4 regions of the Streptomyces sp. E11-3 genome follow, and region 2 is predicted to be linked to each of the others. Evidence: riboswitches for the same ligand, from Rfam matches in the RefSeq annotation. Region 2 holds a riboswitch; each other region holds the start of a gene.

Region 1 (5,340 bases), 1.1 Mb from region 2:
TTGCGGGGGCGGAGCCATTACCCTCCCTGGAAGACCGGTGGGCGGCCGGACTGCGGACAACGGCGTGGCAGAACCATCCGCCGCCTCATGCGACACTGGTCTAGACAAGGCATGAGTGACACCTGAAGGGCAGCATCACATGGCTGAGCGCCGCGTCAACGTCGGCTGGGCCGAGGGCCTCCACGCCCGTCCCGCCTCCATCTTCGTCCGCGCGGCCACGGCCGCCGGCGTCCCCGTGACGATCGCCAAGGCTGACGGCAACCCGGTCAACGCGGCTTCCATGCTCGCGGTACTCGGTCTGGGTGCCCAGGGCAACGAGGAGATCATCCTCGCGTCCGACGCCGAGGGCTCGGACGCCGCTCTCGACCGTCTGGCGAAGCTGGTCTCCGAGGGGCTTGAGGAGCTCCCCGAGACGGTCTGAGCCGACCGGAATTCCACAGCGGAGCCGCACTTCCCGAAAGGAAGTGCGGCTCCGCTGTTTTTCGCCGATATCCATCAGGGTCCACACGGACCCACGCCCGGAATTACGGGCAGCGAAAAGAAACCCCTCCCCCGAGCCTTCTCTTTGTATACGGCGCCTTCGTTAATTGCGGGCGCTCGCGATGTTTACGGCATGTTGCGAATTCCTCACACGCTCCGCCGGCCGGTCGACGGAGCGGCCCACCGGCAGGTCCGCCGGGCCGGGGAAGCGCAGCCGGTGCCCCGCCACCGCACGCTCGGCGTGCAGTGCGGTGAGCGCCCTGGCCCGTTCCGCGTCGCCGCGGGCCACGGCGTCGACGATCGCGCCGTGCTCCGCCCAGGACTCGGCGGGCTGGGCAGGAGGGTCGACCGTGTACATCCAGGCGACCTTGTGCCGCAGTTGGGTGAGCAGCGTCGTCAGGCCCGGGCTGCCGCAGGCCTGGGCGAGGGTCTCGTGGAACCAGCCGCCCAGTGAGCGCAGATCCTCGCTGTGCCCCCTGCGGGCCCGCTCCTGCCCCAGGCGCACCAGCCCGCGCAGCACCTTGAGATGCGCCTCGGTACGCCGCTGTGCGGCCCGCGCGGCACCGAGCGGCTCCAGCAGCAGCCGCATCTCCAGCAGGTCGGCGGCCTCCTGCGCGCTGGGCTCGGCGACCTGGGCGCCGGCGTGCCTGCGGGTCCGTACGAACCCCTCGGCCTCCAGGGTGCGCAGCGCTTCCCGCACCGGGACCCGCGAGACCCCGTACCGGCGCGCGAGCAGCTCCTCGGTGAGCCGGCTGCCGCGTTCCAGCACACCGGACACGATGTCCTCCCGGATGGCCGTGCATACCGAGTGCGCAGGAACGCGCATGACCTGTCCACCGCCTTAATGTCCGCGAAACGCGGTCGATTGACGTCTGTTCGGTGACTCTATTGCAGCAGGCGCGGATTTCCGATGGGTGACCAGAATCCATGGATATTTTTTGGACAAGCTGGCGCACGGGTCGAATGGCGAAAGCCCCGGCTCGGGGAGCCGGGGCTTTCGGTGAGTGGTGGGGTGGGGTGTGAACCCTCGGACCTGGGTGGTCAGGCGGCTACGCCGTGCGCGCGGAGGTAGGACACCGGGTCGATGTCGGAGCCGTACTCGGCGGAGGTGCGGACCTCGAAGTGCAGGTGCGGCCCGGTGACGTTGCCGGTCGCGCCGGAGAGGCCTATTCGCTGGCCGGGGGTCACGCTCTGACCGACGGAGACACTGAGCGACGACAGGTGCCCGTACTGGGTGTACGTGCCGTCGTTCATCCGGATCACCACGTTGTTGCCGTACGCACCGCCCCAGCCGGCCTCGACCACGGTGCCGGGGCCGACGGCCTGGACGGGGGTGCCGGACGCGGCGTGGAAGTCGACGCCGGTGTGGCTGCCGGAGGACCAGACGGCGCCGCCGGCCTTGTAGCCGGTGGAGACGTACGAGCCCGCGACCGGCGAGACGAACGCGTTCAGCCGTGCCCGCTCGGCGGCACGCGCGGCGCGCTCTTCCTTCGCCTTCTCCTCGCGTGCTTCCTTGGCCCGTGCCTCGGCCTTGCGCTCGGCCTCGGCCTCGGCCCGCTCCTTGGCGGCGGCCTGCTCGGCGGCCTCCTGCTGCGCGCTGGCCTGCGCGCCGATCCGCTCGGCGAGTACGTCGTCGGCGGCGACGGCCTGGTTCAGACCGGTGTCCGCGGCGGAGTGGGCGGCGAGCGCCGGAGAGGCGAGGGTGCCGATGACGCCCGTGGTGGTGAGGGCGGCGACGCCCGCGACGTTCGCACCGGTGCGCGACAGACGGCTGGGGCGACGATGCTTCCCGGAGGCCATGAAGTGGCGGGTCCTTTCCTTCCTTCTCGCCTACCGGGTTAGCTGACGGGTTCGGAGCAGGAAGGTCTCCTACGGGCCCCACACGGGGAGGCGCCCGATTCACCCCAGGGACTGAGTGGGTCCCCGGCTCCCCAGGCTCGCGCCTGACGGGGACTCGGCGATGGCTGTCCGGTGCCGCGGATGCGGCGCATAGCCGGCGAACAGCGACCCGACGCTAAACGGGGCATCTTTCCTGCCACAAACGGATCACGGCTTTTGAGGCACATGCCACAGGACAGACCGTCAGCCTCGCCAATATTTCGGACATTAGGGGACCCCGGTGGCTCTTCAGCCACCGGGGTCCCCAGGTGAGCTTGGCGCCCCGCCCGGCCCGACTAGCCGGTGACGACGGTCACTTCGCCGATGCCGAGCGCCTTGACCGGCTCGGCGATCTGCGCGGCGTCGCCGACCAGGATGGTGACCAGACGGTCCACCGGGAAGGCGTTCACCGCGGCGGCAGTGGCCTCCACGGTGCCGGTCTCGGCCAGCATCCGGTACAACTGCGCCTGGAAGTCGTCCGGCAGGTGCTGCTCGACCTGGTCCGCCAGGGTGCTCGCGACGGCCGCGGCGGTCTCGTAGCGCAGCGGGGCCACGCCGACCAGGTTCTGCACCGCGACATCGCGCTCGGCGTCGGTGAGGCCCTCGGCTGCGAGGGTGCGCAGCACCTTCCACAGGTCGTCCAGGGCAGGTCCTGTGGACTCGGTGTCCACGGAGCCGTTGATGGCCAGCATCGAGGCTCCGGTGCCCTCGGCGTCCGAGCGCAGCACCTGGGCGAAGGCGCGCACACCGTAGGTGTAGCCCTTCTCCTCGCGCAGGACGCGGTCCAGGCGCGAGGTGAGGGTGCCGCCCAGGCAGTAGGCGCCGAGTACCTGGGCCGGCCAGACGCGGTCGTGGCGGTCCGGGCCGACCCGGCCGATGAGCAGCTGCGTCTGGACCGCGCCCGGGCGGTCCACGATGACGACCCGGCCGGTGTCGTCGGCGGTGATCGGCGCTGCGGGGCGCGGCTCGGGCGCGGAACCCGTCCACACCCCCAGGGTCTCGCCGAGCAGCTTGTCCAGGTCCGTACCGGACAGGTCGCCGACCACCACGGCGGTCGCGGTCGCGGGCCGCACATGGGCATCGTAGAACGCCCTGACCGCGGTGGCGTCGATGCGCTCGACCGTCTCCTCGGTGCCCTGGCGCGGACGCGAGATGCGCGCGGTGGCCGGGAACAGCTCCTTGGAGAGCTCCTTGGCCGCGCGGCGGCTCGGGTTGGCCATCTCGTGCGGGATCTCGTCCAGGCGGTTGCGCACCAGCCGCTTGACCTCGCTGTCGGCGAAGGCGGGCGCGCGCAGCGCGTCGGCGAGCAGGCCGAGCGCCTTGGGGAGCCGGGAGACCGGGACTTCGAGCGAGAGGCGTACGCCGGGGTGGTCGGCGTGCGCGTCCAGCGTGGCGCCGCAGCGCTCCAGCTCCGCGGCGAACTCCTCGGCCGAGTGCTTGTCGGTGCCCTCCGAGAAGGCGCGCGCCATGATGGTGGCGATGCCGTCCAGGCCGTCCGGCTCGGTGTCCAGCGGGGCGTCGAGGTTGAGCTCGACGGCGACGACCTGCTGGCCCGGACGGTGACAGCGCAGCACTGTCAGGCCGTTGGGGAGCGTGGCGCGCTCGGGGGCGGGGAAGGCCCACGGCGTGGCCTCGCCCGCCTCGGGCTGCGGATGGAAGTCCATGGTCACGGTGGCCTCGGTGGTCGCTGTGGTCTGGGCCTGGGTCACTTCGCCGCCTCGTCTTCCTGTACGTCGTTCCCGGCGGCGGCTGCCGCGTCTTGCGCCTCTGCCCCGTTATCCGCGCCGTCCGCGTCGTCCGCTTCGTCTGCGGCAACCGGCTCGTACACGAGCACCGCGCGGTTGTCGGGCCGCAGCCGGGCCTGGGCGACCTCCTGGACCTCCGCCGCGGTGACGTCGAGCACCCGCTGCACGGCGGTCAGGGCGAGCTGCGGGTCACCGAACAGCACCGCGTACCGGCACAGTTCGTCGGCGCGGCCGGCGACCGTACCGAGCCGGTCCAGCCACTCGCGCTCCAACTGCGCCTGGGCGCGCTCCATCTCCTCGTCGGTGGGGCCTTCGGCCGCGAACCGGGCGAGCTCCTCGTCGACGGCGGCCTCGATGTCCGGGACCTCGACGTCGTGCGACGTCTTGACGTCAAGCCAGCCGAGCGAGGGCGCACCGGCGAGCCGCAGCAGGCCGAACCCGGCCGCGACGGCGGTGCGGTCGCGGCGTACGAGACGGTTGTAGAGCCGGGACGACTCGCCGCCGCCGAGGACGGTGAGCGCCAGGTCGGCCGCGTCGCACGCGCGCGTGCCGTCCTCCGGGAGCCGGTAGGCGGCCATCAGGGCGCGGGCCGGTACCTCCTCCTCGATGACCTCGCGCAGCTCCTTGCCGATGGTGTCGGGCAGTGCGCCGTCCCGCGGGGGCTGCTTGCCGTCGTGGGACGGGATGGAGCCGAAGTACTTCTCGATCCAGGCGAGGGTCCGCTCGGGGTCGATGTCGCCGACCACCGAGAGCACGGCGTTGTTCGGCGCGTAGTACGTACGGAAGAACGTCCGCGCGTCGTCCAGGGTGGCCGCGTCCAGGTCGGCCATCGAGCCGATCGGCGTGTGGTGGTACGGGTGGCCCTCGGGGTAGGAGAGGGCGGTCAGCTTCTCGAAGGCCGTGCCGTACGGGACGTTGTCGTACCGCTGGCGGCGTTCGTTCTTGACGACGTCCCGCTGGTTTTCCATGGACTCGTCGTCGAGTGCGGCGAGCAGCGAGCCCATCCGGTCGGCCTCGAGCCACAGGGCCAGTTCCAGCTGGTGGGCGGGCATCGTCTCGAAGTAGTTGGTGCGCTCGAAGCTGGTGGTGCCGTTCAGCGAGCCGCCGGCCCCCTGCACCAGCTCGAAGTGGCCGTTGCCCGACACCTGTGCCGAGCCCTGGAACATCAGGTGCTCGAAGAGGTGGGCGAGGCCCGTACGGCCCTTGACCTCGTGGCGGGAGCCGACGTCGTACCAGA
Region 2 (5,340 bases):
CGCACCCAAGAACGTATCGACCTCAAGGAACGCCAAGAGGCCGAGCGGAAGCGCAAGATCGAGGAAGCGGAACGCAAGGAGCGACTGCGCCCCAAGTTCGCCGCGCCCGTGGCACGCAAGGGGCTCAGCGCGCGCTACGGCCAGGCCGGGATCAACTGGATGTCCGTGCACAGCGGCATCGACTTCCCCGTCTCATACGGCACTCCCGTGATGGCCGCGACCGACGGCACCGTGCGCACCCAGTGGAACAGCGCCTACGGCAACATGGCGATCGTGACCGCGCCGGACGGCACCGAGACCTGGTACTGCCACCTCTCCAGCACGAAGATCCGCAGCGGCACGGTCAAGGCCGGGGACGTCATCGCCTACGCCGGTAACTCGGGCAACTCCACCGGCCCGCACCTGCACTTCGAGGTTCGCCCCGGCGGCGGCTCGGCGATCGACCCGCTGGCGTGGCTCATGAGCCACGGCATCAACCCCACCTGAGCCCCGGCAGCAATCATCCCGGCCTGAGACCCACCTGAGCCACAGCATCACCCTGGCCTGAGCTCCGCCTGAGCCCCAGCACCACCCCCACCCTGAAACCCGACCGGAAGCCAAGGCCCCGGCCGGGCCGAGCAGCCACTCCCCCTACAACTTCTCCACCGGCGCATACCGCAGCAGCAGCACCTTCGGCTTCGGATCGCCGAAGTCGATGCTCGCCCGGGCCTGATCGCCCGCGCCTTCCACCGCCACCACGGTCCCCAGGCCGAACTGGTCGTGTGTGACCCGGTCCCCGACCGCCAGCGACACCACCGGCTTGTCCCCCGCCCGGCGCGTCGCGAACCCCGAAGGCCCGCCGCGCGCACGCGACGAGGACAGCGAGGACGTCAGCGACGACACCGCACCCGACCCACCCCTGCCGGACTTGGCCGTCGGCGCCGGAACCGAGGGCCCGGTCCGCTTCCACTGCAGATGCTGGTCCGGGATCTCCTCCAGGAAACGGGACGGCGGGTTGTACGAGGGCTGCCCCCAGGCGCTGCGCATCGTCGAGCGCGTCAGATACAGCCGCTCGCGCGCCCGCGTGATGCCCACATACGCCAGCCGCCGCTCCTCCTCCAGCTCCTTGACCTGCCCCAGTGCGCGCATATGCGGGAAGACGCCGTCCTCCATGCCGGTCAGGAACACCACAGGGAACTCAAGGCCCTTGGCGGTGTGCAGCGTCATCAGCGTGATGACACCCGAGCCGTCGTCCTCCTCGTCCGGGATCTGATCGGAGTCGGCGACCAGGGCGACCCGTTCCAGGAACTCCGCCAGCGTCCCCGAAGAAGCCGCGGCCTCCCCTTCACCCTGGGCGGTGGTCGTCTCCTGCTCGAACTCCAGGGCCACCGCGGCCAGTTCCTGGAGGTTCTCGATACGGGTCTCGTCCTGCGGGTCGGTGGAGGACTGCAACTCGGCGAGATAGCCGGTCCGCTCCAGTACGGCCTCCAGGACCGTGGCGGGTCCCGCGCCGGACTCGGCGATCGTACGGAGTTCCTCCATCAGCGTGTTGAACCGCTTGACGGCGTTCGCCGAGCGGGCCGCCATGCCGTACGCCTCGTCGACTCGCCGCAGCGCCTGCGAGAAGCTGACCTTCTCGCGCTGCGCCAACGCGTCGATCATGGCCTCCGCGCGGTCGCCGATGCCGCGCTTGGGTACGTTGAGGATGCGGCGCAGCGGTACGGAGTCCTCCGGGTTGGACAGCACCCGCAGATAGGCCAGGACGTCCCGGACCTCCTTGCGCTCGTAGAAGCGCACCCCGCCGACGACCTTGTACTGCAGCCCGACGCGGATGAAGATCTCTTCGAAGACACGGGACTGCGCGTTCGTCCGGTAGAAGATCGCGACGTCACCGGCCTTGGCCTCGCCCGCGTCCGTGAGCCGGTCGATCTCCTCGGCGACGAACTGCGCCTCGTCGTGCTCGGTGTCGGCGACATAGCCGGTGATCTGCGCGCCGGCCCCGGCGTTGGTCCACAGGTTCTTCGGGCGGCGGCTTTCGTTCCGCTCGATGACGGCGTTGGCCGCGGTCAGGATCGTCTGGGTGGAGCGGTAGTTCTGCTCCAGGAGGATCGTGGTCGCGTCCGGGTAGTCCTCCTCGAACTGGAGGATGTTGCGGATGGTGGCGCCACGGAAGGCGTAGATCGACTGGTCCGCGTCACCCACGACGCACAGCTCGCCCGGCTCCGGGTCGCCCTCGCCGCCGACCGGGCCGACCAGCTCGCGCACTAGGGCGTACTGGGCGTGGTTGGTGTCCTGGTACTCGTCGACCATGATGTGGCGGAAGCGGCGGCGGTAGTGCTCGGCGACGTCCGGGAACGCCTGCAGCAGATGCACCGTCGTCATGATCAGGTCGTCGAAGTCGAGGGCGTTCGCCTCACGCAGCCGCGACTGGTACATCGCGTAGGCCTGGGCGAGGGTCTTCTCGAACCCGTCCGCGGCCTGCCCGGCGAAGGTCTCCTCGTCGATCAGCTCGTTCTTCAGGTTCGAGATCTTGGCGCTGAAGGACTTGGGCGGGAAGCGCTTGGGGTCGAGGTCCAGGTCCCGGCAGACCAGCGCCATCAGCCGCTTGGAGTCGGCGGCGTCGTAGATCGAGAACGAGGAGGTGAAGCCGAGCCGCTTGGACTCGCGGCGCAGGATGCGGACGCAGGCGCTGTGGAAGGTCATCACCCACATCGCGGCCGCACGCGGCCCGACCAGGTCGGCGACGCGCTCCTTCATCTCCCCCGCGGCCTTGTTGGTGAAGGTGATCGCGAGGACCTGACCGGGGTGCACCCCGCGCTCGGCGAGCAGATAGGCGATGCGGTGGGTCAGTACCCGGGTCTTGCCCGACCCGGCTCCGGCGACGATGAGCAGCGGGGTGCCGGAGTGCACGACGGCGGCGCGCTGGTTGTCGTTCAGCCCGTCCAGCAGGGCAGCCGGGTCCACCGCGGGGCGCGGGGCGCCGTCGCGGTAAAACGCGTCCCGGTCCACGGGCGCGTCGAACCGGCCTCCGAAGAGGTCGTCCGGAACCTCTTCGGGTTCCGGAGCGTGCTCCTCGGGGGGCGGCGGAGGCTCCTCGCCCGAAGGCTTGAGGTCCGCCAGGAAGCTGTCGTCAAAGAGGCTGCTCATCGTCTACCGAGTCTAGGCGGCCGCACTGACACCCCGCCCCGGGTTCCCGTTCCGCGCTACCCCGCCCCGGTCACCAAGGGAGCACAAGCACTCACACAGCGCGAAAGTCACAGAAAAGTATCGGGCATATCGAACACCAACCTTCCCAGCCGCCTCGGCAGTTGGCTAGCGTGCTGGGCGGGCGGCCCGCATCCCCACCGGCGAACCACGCCGGGAACGGGCGGCCTCCGCCGAGTCCGGTGCGCCCCCCACAGGCAGCCGGAGCCGGGGACCCACGTGACCTTTGGGGTGAATCGGTCCCACGTACGAGCCCGTACCCACGTACGGGCGCGTCCGCGACCGTAGGGCAGCCTTCCGACACACCGCCCGAACCCGACAGCTAACCCGGTAGGCGGTCTATGGAAGGAGCGCCACCCTTGGCGTCGCACCGCAAGCCGCGCAACAGGTCCGGCCGCATACGGACCACAACCCAGGCCGTCGGCATCACCACGGCCGCCCTCACCTCCGTGGCTCTGCTGTCGCAGAACGCGTACGCCGCGCCTCCCTCGGCGCCTTCGGCTCCCGAACCGTCGCTCGAAGAGGTGCAGAAGAAGGTCGACGACCTCTACCAGCAGGCGGGTGTCGCCACCCAGAAGTACAACGCGGTCAAGGAGCGCACCGACAAGCAGCGCAAGCAGGTCGACAAGCTGCTCGACCAGGTCGCCAAGCGCACCGACAAGATGAACGACGCGCGGCAGGAACTCGGCACCATCGCGGCCGCCCAGTACCGCAACGGCGGGGTCTCCGACGCGGCGACGCTGATGCTCGCCGACGACCCGCAGAGCTACTTCGACCAGCGTCAGCTGATGAGCCGGTTGAGCGGCAAGCAGGAGAAGGCCCTCACGGACTACCAGGAGCTCCAGGCCGCGACCACCAAGAAGCGCGGCGAGGCGACGAAGAGCCTCAAGACGCTCACCGAGACCCAGAGCGAGCTGAAGACCACCAAGCGGGAGGTCCAGCGGAAGCTGTCCGAGGCGCGTGAGCTGCTGTCCACCCTGACGGCCGAGGAGAAGGCGCGGCTGGCGGCGCTGGAGAAGAAGCGCGAGGAAGAGGCCCGCAAGAAGGCGGAGGCGCAGGCCCGCGAGAAGGCGGCGGCCGAGGCGGAGCGCAAGCGCCTGGCGGAGGAGGCGGCCGCGAAGGAGAAGGCGCAGGAGGAGGCGCGGCAGGAGCAGGACTCCGGCACCGGCTCAGACGCCGACTCGGGCGGCGACACGTCGACGGGGGGCTCGACGGGCGGCTCCACCGAGCCCACTCCAGCCCCCTCCCCCTCTCCCGACACCTCGACCCCGGACGACTCGGACGACTCGTACGCCGCCAAGGCCGCGAAGGTGATCGCCTTCGCGGAGGCCCAGATCGGCAAGCCGTACGTCTGGGGCGCGCAGGGCCCGGACTCGTACGACTGCTCGGGCCTGACCCTGTCCGCGTGGAAGGCGGCCGGCGTCTCGCTGCCGCGTACCACCTGGGACCAGGTGAAGGTCGGAACTCAGGTGTCAGTCGACAACGCCAAGCCCGGTGACCTGGTCTTCTTCTACGACGACATCAGCCACGTCGGCATCTACATCGGCGACGGCAAAATGATCCACGCCCCGAAGCCGGGCACGAACGTCAGGACCGAGTCGATCTACTACATGCCGATCCACAGCGTGCGACGCGTGGCATAACCGCCCGGGGCGCGCTGCCCACGCAGGTCATCGGGCCTCAGGCCATCGGCCCCCGGGCCTCAAGCCCTCAGGTCCACAGGACGGCGATAAAGATATTCGCCGTGGTCAGCGCGCCCACCGCACCGAACATCGACTTGTCGATGCTCTCCTCGTCCCGCTTCACGTAGACGAGCGCCAGGATCACGATCAGCACCGCCATCTTGACGGCGATCTTGACGTTGTTGACCGCGTTGTCGTCGGCCTGGTTGAGGCCGACCAGCGCGACCCCGGTGACCAGCATGGTCAGCGCGCCGTGCAGCATCGCGGGCGTGAACCGCGCCGTGCCCTCGCCCATCGCCTTCATCTGCGTCAGGAAGCCGCCGAGCAGCGAAGCGATACCGATGATGTGCAGGCCGACGAAGACATTGATCAGTACGTCCATGCGGCGGAGCCTAGCCGGGGCCTTACCACCGGCCGCCCACCAGGTGGGCCACATCAGCCTCATCGGTCACCGGGACACACCAACACCCACCAC
Region 3 (5,340 bases), on a different contig from region 2:
CATCCACTACTGCCTCGGTGCCCCGCTCGCCCGCCTGGAGGGCCAGATCGCCCTGGCGACCCTGCTGACCCGCCTGCCCGACCTTCAGCTCGCGGTCCCTGCCGAGGAGTTGCGGTGGCGCGGCGGGCTCATCATGCGCGGGCTGCGGACCCTGCCCGTCTCGTTCACCGCTCGGTGACGGTTTCGGGGCGTTCGTCTTCACCGCTCAGTGACCGTGTCGGGTCGCTCGTCGCCGCGTACCGCGTCGAGGTACTCGGCCATGGCGTCCCGGTTACGGGTCAGGCAGTTGATGCGCGCGGTCATACGGTCGCGTTCGCGGGTCAGGGTGTCGAGCATCTCCGGGGTCGCGTCGGGGAAGTGGATGACCCGGGGCTTGTCCAGGCAGGGGAGGATCTGCTTGATGAGCCGGGTGGGCAGTCCGGCGTTGAGCAGGTCCCGGATCTGCAGGACCCGGTCCACGAAGCGCTCGTCGTACTCGCGGTAGCCGTTCGGGGTGCGGGCGGCGGTGATCAGCCCCTGCTCCTCGTAGTAGCGCAGCAGCCGACGCGACGTGCCGGTACGGTCCGACAGCTCCCCGATGCGCATGTGCCCCACCTCACAGTTGACCACGTTGACCTTCACATCTATGTGAGGGTTCGAGCATACGGGCATGCGCAACGACACCACACAACTCCCCGTACCCCCCGCGGACTTCCGCGTCGATGCCGGGGGCGCGGGTCAAAAGCTCCCGCTGCCCGCGCTGTTGGCGCTGGCCACCGCCGTCTTTCTCACGGTGCTGACCGAGACGCTGCCTGCGGGTCTGCTGCCCGCGATGAGCGCCGATCTGTCGGTCTCCGAGTCCGCGATGGGGCAGTCCGTGACCATCTACGCCATCGGGACCGCGCTCACCGCGATTCCGCTGACCGCGGCCACCGCGGGGTGGCGGCGCAAGCGGCTGCTGGCGACGGCGATGACGGGGTTCGCTCTTGCCAACACGGTCACCGCGTTCTCCGCGAGTTATGGGCTGACCATGGTGGCCCGGTTCGTCGCCGGTGTGGCCGCGGGGGTGGCCTGGGCGATGCTGGTCGGCTACGCCCGCCGGATGGCGCCGGCCCACCTGCGGGGCCGGGCGATCGCGATCGTGCTGGCGGCCATCCCGATCGCGCTGGCGCTCGGGGTGCCCGCGGGGACGTTCCTGGGCGAAGCGGTCGGCTGGCGGGCGATGTTCGCCCTGATGACCGTGCTCGCGCTCGCCGTGATCGCCGCGGTCGCCGTACTGGCCCCGGACTATCCCGGACAGCGCCCCGAGGGCCGTACCCCGGTGCTGCGTACCCTCGCCCTCCCCGGCGTGATCCCGGTCCTGGTCGTCACGCTGCTTTTCGTCCTGGCCCACACGATCCTGTACACCTATATCGCCACTTTCCTGGGCGAGTTCGGTATGGGCGGCTCAACCGGGCTCGTGCTGCTGCTCTTCGGCGGGGCCTCGATGGTGAGCATCTGGATCGTGGGCGCTCAGATCGACCGTCGACTGCGTTCCCTCACCATCGCCTCCGCCCTGCTGGTCGCTGTGGCGGCCGCCGCGCTGGCCGTCCTGGCCGGCAGTCCCGTACTGGTCTATCTCGCCGCGATCCTGTGGGGACTTGGCTGGGGAGGCGTGCCCACGCTGCTGACCACCGCCGTGGGGGACGCGGGCAGCGAAGCGGCCGACGCGGCCCAGGCGATCCTTGTCACCCTGTGGAACGCGGCCATGGCCGGAGGCGGAGTCGCGGGCGGCGTCCTGCTCGGTATCCTCGGCGCCGCCGCCCTTCCCTGGAGCGTCCTGGCGCTCCTGGTGCCGGTCCTGGTCGTCGTACTCGCCGCCCGTGCGCACGCGTTCCCGGCCAGGCGTCCCAGCAGCAAATCTGACGCACCGTCAAATCTGTGACTTTCGTGTGATCTCCGCTGTATCGACTTGTGACAAGCGTTCGAGTGCGGCTACGTTCGCCGTTCGACTCAACTGTCACTCAGCTGTGTAGTCGCGCGAAAGGCAATCGCATGCTCTCCGGGAACGGCCGTCACCGACGCCCCCGTCAAGCTCCGGCTCTCGTTGTCGCGGCGGGGGTGACCGGATCGGCCATCGCCATCCCGCTGCTCGGCGCCTCCGGCGCGAGCGCCGCCGACGCCTCCACCTGGGACAAGCTCGCCGCGTGCGAGAGCGGTGGCGTGTGGAGCGCCGACATGGGCAACGGGTACTACGGCGGGCTGCAGTTCTCGCAGGACGACTGGGAGGCGTACGGCGGCCTGGACTACGCGCCGCGTGCCGACCTGGCCAGCCGCTCGCAGCAGATAGCCGTCGCCGAGAAGGTACTTGCCGCGCAGGGGCCCGACGCCTGGGCGACGTGTGCGCCGATCGCCGGGCTGGAGAAGGGTGGCGAGACGCCCGACGTGAACCCGGGCCCGACCGCGGACCCCACGCCGTCGCCGTCGGAGTCGGAGTCGGATTCACCGAAGGCGTCCAAGCCGTCGAAGGGCGAGTCCGCGGAGCCCTCGCCGTCCGCCGATCCTTCGGAGGACGCCGCGGATGAGCCGTCAGGTAAGACGCCGGAGGACGAGTCGGGCGAAGAAGGCGAAAGCGGCGTAGGTGGCGTAGGCGACGAAAGCGGCGCCAGTGGCGATGAGGGCAAGTCGGACAACTCCTCGAAGGGTGAGTCGCCTTCGTCTGATTCTTCTGCTTCGCCCACCGAGACCACCATTCCTGACTCCTCCGCCGACCCCTCCGCCGACCCCTCCGCGCCGGAGGAGACCCCTGCCGAGGGCTCAGGGCGCCACCGTGGCGACCGCGCCCCCGAGGAGCTGCCCGACGAGCGCGAGGTCGACGGCTCGGGCCGGCATGCCTCCCGTGGTGGCGACACGGACCGCGATGCCGTCGACGGCGCGTACGTCGTGCGCCCCGGCGACAACCTCTCGGTGATCGCCGACACCCATGGGCTCGACGGCGGATGGACCGGGCTCTACACGGGAAACAAGAAGACCGTCGGCGAGGACCCGGACCTCATTCGCCCTGGCCAAAGCCTCGATCTGGGCGAAAAGTAGCGGCAGTTCGGGCTGAATGTCCGAGTTAAAGGGGCATTGCCGTAAGTGAGAGATGGGTCTCAACGGCCCCGATCGCCTTGGTGTTGAGGGTGGGAGCGTGTTTACCGTCGTGACCGCTCGCCACTGGTGAGCCCCGATGGCCGTCACGCCGAATCCTGCCGGCGGCCGCAGGGAACAGTCGTCGCGTAACGCGCCGTAGGCAGGAGCGGGGGACCCAAGGTTTGCGCCGGGCCCGGCCCTTGAGAGAGGGCGGGGACCGGCTTGGGGTGAAGTTCGTACGGAGACGCGGAAGCTCCGTACGGACCGGGCAACTCACTTGGCCCGAACCCGACAGCTCACCTCGTAGGCGTCGGTGAGGGGATCACTCATGCTGTTTTCCGGCAAGGGCAAGCACCGTCGTCCGTCCAAGACCACCCGGATCGCCACCGCCGCCGGTGTCACCGGCGCCGCCGTGGCCGTCCCGCTGATGGGCGCGACCGGCGCGCAGGCCGCCACCGCGTCCCAGTGGGACCAGGTCGCCCAGTGCGAGTCCGGTGGCAACTGGTCGATCAACACCGGCAACGGCTACTACGGCGGTCTGCAGTTCTCGTCCTCCACCTGGGCCGCGTACGGCGGCACGCAGTACGCCTCGACCGCCGACCAGGCCTCCAAGACGCAGCAGATCGAGATCGCCGAGAAGGTCCTCGCGGGCCAGGGCAAGGGTGCCTGGCCGAGCTGCGGCGTCGGCCTGACCAACGCCTCGTACGACGGTGGCGGCGAGCAGTCCACGCAGCAGAGCGCCCCGAGCACCCCGCAGCAGTCGGCGCCCCAGCCGAAGCAGGAGCAGCCGAAGCCGCAGCCGAAGCAGGAGCAGCCGAAGCAGGCCGCCCCGAAGGCAGAGACCCCCAAGGCCGCGCCCAGCACCAAGAGCGCCAAGACCGTCGAGACCCCGGCCGGTCAGACGGTCAAGAAGGGCGACGGCGAGTACGAGGTGAAGTCCGGGGACACCCTCTCCGAGATCGCCGAGGCGCATGACGTCAAGGGCGGCTGGCTCAGCCTGCACGAGCTGAACAAGGACATCGTCGAGGACGCCGACTTCATCTACCCGGGTCAGCAGCTGCACCTCAGCTGACCCTGACCCGCAGGTCACCGCTTGACCCGCGGGTCACTGACAGGCCCGCAGGTCACCGCCAGACCCGCAGGTCATCCCCAGACCGCCCCGCCCCTGCGCGCTTACCCCCGTGCGCGCCGGGGCGGGGCTCTTTTTGTTCCGTCAAGAAACAATCTATGCTCGGGGTGTCCACGGTCCGGTCGGTCGGCTGGCCGATGCCGCCGAGGCGGTTAGGCTCGTGTCGCAAGGCCATAGAGACCTCGCACTTCTAGCGTCACATCCCAGAAGGAGATGCTCGTGCCGTCCATCGACGTCGTCGTAGCCCGGGAAATCCTGGACTCCCGAGGCAACCCCACGGTCGAGGTCGAGGTTGGCCTCGACGACGGCAGCACGGGTCGTGCCGCCGTCCCCTCCGGTGCCTCCACCGGTGCTTTCGAGGCCATCGAACTCCGTGACGGCGACCCCAGCCGTTACCTGGGCAAGGGCGTGGAGAAGGCCGTCCTCGCCGTCATCGAGCAGATCGGCCCGGAGCTCGTCGGGTACGACGCCACCGAGCAGCGCCTGATCGACCAGGCCATGTTCGACCTGGACGCCACCGACAACAAGGGCTCGCTCGGCGCCAACGCCATCCTCGGCGTCTCGCTCGCCGTCGCGCACGCCGCTTCCGAGGCGTCCGACCTGCCGCTCTTCCGCTACCTGGGCGGCCCCAACGCGCACCTGCTGCCGGTGCCGATGATGAACATCCTGAACGGCGGCTCGCACGCCGACTCCAACGTGGACATCCAGGAGTTCATGATCGCCCCGATCGGGGCGGAGTCCTTCTCCGAGGCCCTGCGCTGGGGCGCCGAGGTCTACCACACCCTCAAGAAGGTCCTGAAGGCCAAGGGTCTGGCCACCGGCCTCGGCGACGAGGGCGGCTTCGCCCCGAACCTGGGCTCCAACCGCGAGGCCCTGGACCTGATCCTCGAGGCCATCAAGGAAGCCGGTTACGCCCCCGGCCAGCAGATCGCGCTCGCCCTGGACGTCGCCGCCTCCGAGTTCTACAAGGACGGCACGTACCAGTTCGAGGGCAAGGAGCGCTCCGCCGCCGAGATGACCGAGTACTACGAGGAGCTCGTCGCCTCGTACCCGCTCGTCTCCATCGAGGACCCGCTGTTCGAGGACGACTGGGCCGGCTGGAACGTCCTGACCGACAAGCT
Region 4 (5,340 bases), 2.0 Mb from region 2:
AGTGGCGGCCACGGCTGGTCGGGGTCGGCCGGGACCCGCAGGCCAAGCACCTGGCCGGCGCGCAGGGCGACCCGGGTGTGGCCCTCGGCGGAGAGGTGCAGCCGGTCGCCGTCCCAGGCCCGTCGGTCCTGTACGGACTTCAGGGACCACAGGTCGAGTACGGGGCAGTCGTAGCGGTCGGCGATGGCTCGGACATGTGCGGTGTAGGTGGCGACCTTGCCGCGCAGGTGGCGCAGCACCGGCACGCCCCGGGTGTCGAATCCGGTGGTCACCAGGACGTTCTCGACGGAGTTCTTGAGGTCGGCGACGGCCCGCTCGAAGCGTTCGGCGACGTCGTCGGGGTCGCTGCCGGGCCGGATGATGTCGTTGCCGCCCGCGCAGAAGCTCACCAGTTCGGGGGCGAGCTCCTTGGCCCGCGGCACCTGGTCCTCGACGATCTGGTCGAGGAGCTTGCCGCGTACGGCGAGGTTGGCGTAGCGGAAGGAGTGTTCGGGGTGCCGGTCGGCGAGCAGCACGGCGAGCCGGTCGGCCCAGCCGACGAAGGTGTCGTCGGGGCCGGGGTCTCCGACGCCTTCGGTGAAGCTGTCGCCGACAGCCACGTACGACCCGAATGCGTCACTGCGGATGAGGGAAGTCGAATCGTGGTCCACGTCGCCATATCTTTCACCCACCGGTGTGACCTACGCGACCGTAGCCAGGGGTTGACGGCGGGTGAGATATGCCACCGACAACGACGTACGCGAGCAGGAATAGACCTGCGTACCCCACATGCGCGACGGCCGGGGCCCCAAGTGGGGGTCCCGGCCGTCATGTTCGGCTGGTGCCCTGGCGGGCGGTGCCGTGCGTGTCAGATGGAGACGCCGTGCGAGCGCAGGTAGGCGAGCGGGTCGACGTCCGAGCCGTAGCCCTGGCCGGTCCGGATCTCGAAGTGCAGGTGCGGTCCGGTGGAGTTGCCGGTGGAACCGACCAGGCCGATCTGCTGGCCGCCGGACACGCTCTGGCCCGCGGAGACGCCGAGCGACGACATGTGGGCGTACTGGGAGTAGTGGCCGTCGGCGTGCCGGATGACGACCTCGTTGCCGTACGAGCCGCTCCAGCCGGCGGAGACGACGGTGCCCGCGCCGACCGCCTTGATGGGCGTGCCGGAGGGGGCCGCGAAGTCGGTGCCGGTGTGGTAGCCGCTGGACCACATGGCGCCCGACGCGCGGTACTGGGTGGAGACGCCTCCGGCGACGGGGGCGGTGAAGCCCGTGGTCGTGGCGGCCTTCGTGGCCTTGGACGCGGTGCTGGTCGAGGCGGCGGGCTTGGCCTTGGCCTGGGGCTTGGCCTCGGTCTTGGCCTTGGGCTTGGCCGGGGCGCTGGCCTGCGAGTCGGCCGCACCGAGCTTCAGCTTCATGCCCGGGAGGATCAGCGACGGGTCTTCACCGACGACCGAGCGGTTGTCCTGGTAGAGCTTCTTCCAGCCGCCGTCGACGTCCTTCTTGTCGGCGATACGGGACAGGGAGTCGCCCGACACCACGGAGTAGGTCTGCCCGGCGGCCTGCGGCGCGGCCGTGGGAGCGGCGGCCGGAGCGGTCTGCGGGGCCGCGGCGGGAGCGGCCTGCTGTGCGGCGGCCGGTGCGGTGGCGGGGGCCGCCGACGGTGCGGCCTGTGCGCTGTTGGCGGCGAACAGCGGCAGCGCGAGCGCGGCACCACCGGTGCCGACGACGGCGAACTGGCGGCTGATCCGCGCGGACTTGGGACGGCGGTGCTTACCCTTCGCGGGCATGGCGAATTCCTCTCCGGCGCCTACGAGGTGAGCTGTCGGGTTCGGGCTGGAGATGCCCGGCCGCGCTTTCGCGTGGCTTCACCCCAAGCCGCTCCGGAGTCCCGGAACGGCGTTCTACCGTGGGTCCCCCGCTCCTGCCGTGGACGGGTGGGTGTGCGGAAGTCCGGATGGCGGCAGGATTGGGCGTCCATCCAGACGTCGGCGACCGTAAGCGAGCGGGAAGCGCGGAGACAAGCAGTCAATTCCAGCCCCATGGGCCGCAGCTGATCCTTTGACGCAATTCCCGTAACACTCCGTCGATGAACGCATTCCACCATCCGGATTTCCGCAGGGAATTGAGGAGAGGCGGCCGCAACAGACCGTCACGAATATGATCCCGCTCACCAGTCAGGCGCCACATCCCTTTAATCCAGGGCCAGTTACCGCGAACAGCCTGAATCGGGCATTCATCGCTTAGGGCGCAGGTGGCACATCAGCGTCACGCCGGGACAGGTGGTTGACGCAGGCATCGATGTCGTATCGATGTCGTATCGTCGAAGACGCGCACCGCAGGCGAGCAGCGCCGGCGGCTTACCGGGAGGAGCCCCCGTGACGCAGCAGGTCCCGTCGACCGAGCCCGAGCTGGCCGGAGTGCGCAATTTCCGCGACGTGGCAGGCCTGCCGACCGTGGACGGCAGACGCATGCGGGCCGGACGGCTCTTCCGCAGCGGCCACCTCGCACACGCCACCGAGACGGACGCCGCGTTCTTGGCCTCCCTCGGACTGCATACGATTTTCGACTTCCGCAATGCCGCGGACCAGCAGCTCGAGGGCCCGGACGTCGAGCTTCCGGGTGTACGGAACGTAAACCTTCCGCTGACCGACCCGGCCCACGGCGCGGAGTTCTGGCAGATGGTCCGGGACGGCGAGATAGCGGAGCTGCGCGCCGCCCTGGCCGACGGGCAGGCCGCGGACCGGATGATCACCACGTACCGCATGATCATCAAGGAGCGGACCGCCGAGCACAGCCGGGTGCTGCACGCGCTCGCCGAGGACAGCGTGCCCGCGCTGATGCACTGCGCGGCCGGCAAGGACCGCGCGGGCCTGTCGATCGCCGTCACGCTGCTCGCCGTGGGCGTCGAGCGCTCCGCCATCCTCACCGACTACCTGGCGTCCAACGCCACCCACCGCCGCTACAAGGTGCACCGCAGCAACAACGGCTCGAACTCCATGTCGCCCGAGGTCATGGAGCTGCTCAGCCCGCTCTTCGACGCCCGCGCCGAGTATCTGGAGGCGGCCTTCGACACGATCGACGAGACCTGGGGCTCCGTCGAGCGCTATCTGCGAGAGGGGCTGCGGCTGGCACCCGAGACGCGGGAGCGGCTCCGCGGGCAGCTGCTGGACTGACCCTGGATCCCGCGGATCCGACACAACCACGGAGCGGCCGGATCTACCGGTTCTGCGCGCCCAGCGTGAAGAGCAGGTAGATGAAGGCCGCGAAGACATGGCCGACGGCCACATAGATGATCAGCCGGACCCAGAGCGCGCGGGGGAACTTCTCCTCCATCGACGTGCGCGCGGGCACGGACCTGCGGACGGGCTGCTCGGGCTCGGTCATGTCGCGTCTCCTGTGATCCGGTTGCCCGCGTCCGCGCCGAGGCACAGCGCGGCCGTGGGACTCTGCAGCAAGGTGTGGACGAACAACAGCTCGGCCCCGCTCTGGTCGGCGGCGGCGATCCGATGCGGGGTGAGCGAGTCGAAGTGGGCGCTGTCTCCGGGCCGCAGCAGGTGCGCGGTGTCCCCGAGCCGGAGCCGCAGCTTCCCGGCCAGGACGTACAGCCACTCCTCGCCGGGATGCACCCGCACGATGTCGCCCTGCGCCCCGTACGGCACCCACACCCGCAGCGCCTGCATCCCGCGCCCCGGGGCCCCCGCCTGCCGGTAGGTCCAGCCGCCCGCCGCGGTGGCCTCCTGGGCGTCCCCGCGCAGGACCGCGTCCCGGTCGGCGACGCGCTCGCCGAGCAGTTCCGAGACCGTCGTACCGTAGGTACGGGCGAGCACCAGCAGCGTGGGCAGGGACGGCTGGCGCTGCCCGGTCTCCAGGCGGGAGAGATGGGCGGGCGAGAGCTGGGCGGCGGCCGCCGCGGCCTCCAGGGTGAGCGAGGCGCGGCGCCGCAGGGCACGTAGTTGCGGGGCCACGGCGGGCAGCTCGGCGCCCGCGTCCGGTTCCGCTGGGTCGGCAGGACTCATACAGCCGATTCAGCCAGAGCCTTACCTTTGGGGCAAATTTCTTGCCTCAGAGGCAAATCCGTCAGAGGTGTGTCCGTCAGCGATGGGCGACCGCCTGTTTCACCAGCGTCCTGCCGAAGTCCCACATCAGTCCGCCGCCGCTGTGCGCCTCGTCCATGACAGCCGTGAACGCGGCCACGAAGCGGTCCACGTCCGCCTCGTCGATGGTCAGCGGCGGGATCAGCTTGATCACCTCCAGGTGGTCGCCGGAGACCTGGGTGAGGATCCGGTGCTTCTGCAGCAGCGGTACGACCACCATCTGCGCGAACAGGCCCTTGCGCGCCACCTGGAGCGCCGCCCACCGGCTGCGCAGCTTCAGCGACGAGGGCTTCCCGAACTCGATGCCGATCATCAGGCCGCGCCCGCGTACCTCGTGCAGCAGCTCGTAGCGGTCGACGAGCGCGGTAAGCCGCGACGTCAGCAGCTCGCCCATGGCCCGGGCATGGGCGACGACCTGCTCGTCCTCCATGACGGACAGCACGGCGAGCCCCGCCGCCATCGCCTGGGCGTTGGATCCGAAGCTCGCCGAGTGCACCAGCACCCGGTCCATGGACGAGAAGACCTTCTTGAAGATCCAGTCCTTGCCGAGGGTCGCCCCGACCGGCACATAGCCGCCCGAGAGCGCCTTCGCCACGCAGACGAGATCCGGCTCCACGCCCTCCTCGTGCTGGTAGGCGTAGAAGTCCCCGGTCCTGCCGAGGCCCGTCTGCACCTCGTCCGCGATCAGCAGCGCCTTGTGCCGGTGCAGCAGCTCCTGGGCGGCGCGCAGATAGCCCGGCGGCGGCTCGTGTACGCCCTTGCCCTGGATCGGCTCGACGATCAGAGCCGCCACGTCCCCGCGCTTCAGCTCCCGCTCCAGCGCCTTCAGGTCGCCGAGCTCGACGGCCGTGTCCGGCAGCAGTGGCGCGAAGCCGTCGCGGAACCCCTCCTCGCCGTTCACCGACAGGGAGCCGGTGGTCAGCCCGTGGAAGGCGTGCGCGCAGTACAGGACCCTGGGCCTGCCGGTCGCGTACCGGGCGAACTTCAGGGCGGTCTCCACGGCCTCGGTGCCGCTGTTGCCGAAGAACACCCGGTCCAGATGCGGACTGTGGGTCAGCAGCCGCTCGGCGAGCAGGCCCGGCAGCGGCGGGCAGTCGAAGCGGGTGAGGTCGGCGAGCGAGGCGTCCAGGACGTCGTGCAACGCCTTGCGGACGACGGGGTGGTGGCGGCCGAGGCCCATCACCCCGAACCCGGCGAGCATGTCCAGGTAGTCGTTGCCCTCCGCGTCCCAGAAGTGCGCGCCTTCGGCCCGCTCGTAGACCTTG

What was found. Region 2 has a riboswitch for cyclic di-AMP ahead of U9R90_RS13180 (NlpC/P60 family protein). Riboswitches for the same ligand answer to the same signal wherever they lie in the genome.
Region 1: linked by a shared signal. The riboswitch ahead of U9R90_RS08145 (M23 family metallopeptidase) and the one ahead of U9R90_RS13180 (NlpC/P60 family protein) in region 2 are both predicted to bind cyclic di-AMP.
Region 3: linked by a shared signal. The riboswitch ahead of U9R90_RS31780 (transglycosylase family protein) and the one ahead of U9R90_RS13180 (NlpC/P60 family protein) in region 2 are both predicted to bind cyclic di-AMP.
Region 4: linked by a shared signal. The riboswitch ahead of U9R90_RS04325 (LysM peptidoglycan-binding domain-containing M23 family metallopeptidase) and the one ahead of U9R90_RS13180 (NlpC/P60 family protein) in region 2 are both predicted to bind cyclic di-AMP.

What each region holds. Positions count from the first base shown of each region.
Region 1 covers NZ_JAZGRL010000001.1:1,808,578-1,813,917, forward strand. The annotation lists gene U9R90_RS08135 (HPr family phosphocarrier protein) at 140-421, shown strand; gene U9R90_RS08140 (GntR family transcriptional regulator) at 584-1,306, opposite strand; gene U9R90_RS08145 (M23 family metallopeptidase) at 1,522-2,280, opposite strand; cyclic di-AMP (ydaO/yuaA leader) riboswitch at 2,293-2,450, opposite strand; gene U9R90_RS08150 (M16 family metallopeptidase) at 2,655-4,022, opposite strand; gene U9R90_RS08155 (M16 family metallopeptidase) at 4,064-5,340, opposite strand, start outside.
Region 2 covers NZ_JAZGRL010000001.1:2,925,301-2,930,640, forward strand. The annotation lists gene U9R90_RS13170 (peptidoglycan DD-metalloendopeptidase family protein) at 1-486, shown strand, start outside; gene pcrA (DNA helicase PcrA) at 631-3,126, opposite strand; cyclic di-AMP (ydaO/yuaA leader) riboswitch at 3,345-3,536, shown strand; gene U9R90_RS13180 (NlpC/P60 family protein) at 3,543-4,826, shown strand; gene U9R90_RS13185 (hypothetical protein) at 4,894-5,247, opposite strand.
Region 3 covers NZ_JAZGRL010000003.1:485,081-490,420, forward strand. The annotation lists partial or broken gene U9R90_RS31760 (cytochrome P450 family protein) at 1-178, shown strand, start outside; gene U9R90_RS31765 (MerR family transcriptional regulator) at 199-585, opposite strand; gene U9R90_RS31770 (MFS transporter) at 650-1,903, shown strand; gene U9R90_RS31775 (transglycosylase family protein) at 2,014-3,051, shown strand; cyclic di-AMP (ydaO/yuaA leader) riboswitch at 3,233-3,415, shown strand; gene U9R90_RS31780 (transglycosylase family protein) at 3,419-4,162, shown strand; gene eno (phosphopyruvate hydratase) at 4,439-5,340, shown strand, end outside.
Region 4 covers NZ_JAZGRL010000001.1:970,742-976,081, forward strand. The annotation lists gene U9R90_RS04320 (SGNH/GDSL hydrolase family protein) at 1-650, opposite strand, end outside; gene U9R90_RS04325 (LysM peptidoglycan-binding domain-containing M23 family metallopeptidase) at 848-1,768, opposite strand; cyclic di-AMP (ydaO/yuaA leader) riboswitch at 1,773-1,964, opposite strand; gene U9R90_RS04330 (tyrosine-protein phosphatase) at 2,357-3,154, shown strand; gene U9R90_RS04335 (DUF6126 family protein) at 3,198-3,314, opposite strand; gene U9R90_RS04340 (helix-turn-helix domain-containing protein) at 3,362-3,997, opposite strand; gene U9R90_RS04345 (aspartate aminotransferase family protein) at 4,074-5,340, opposite strand, start outside.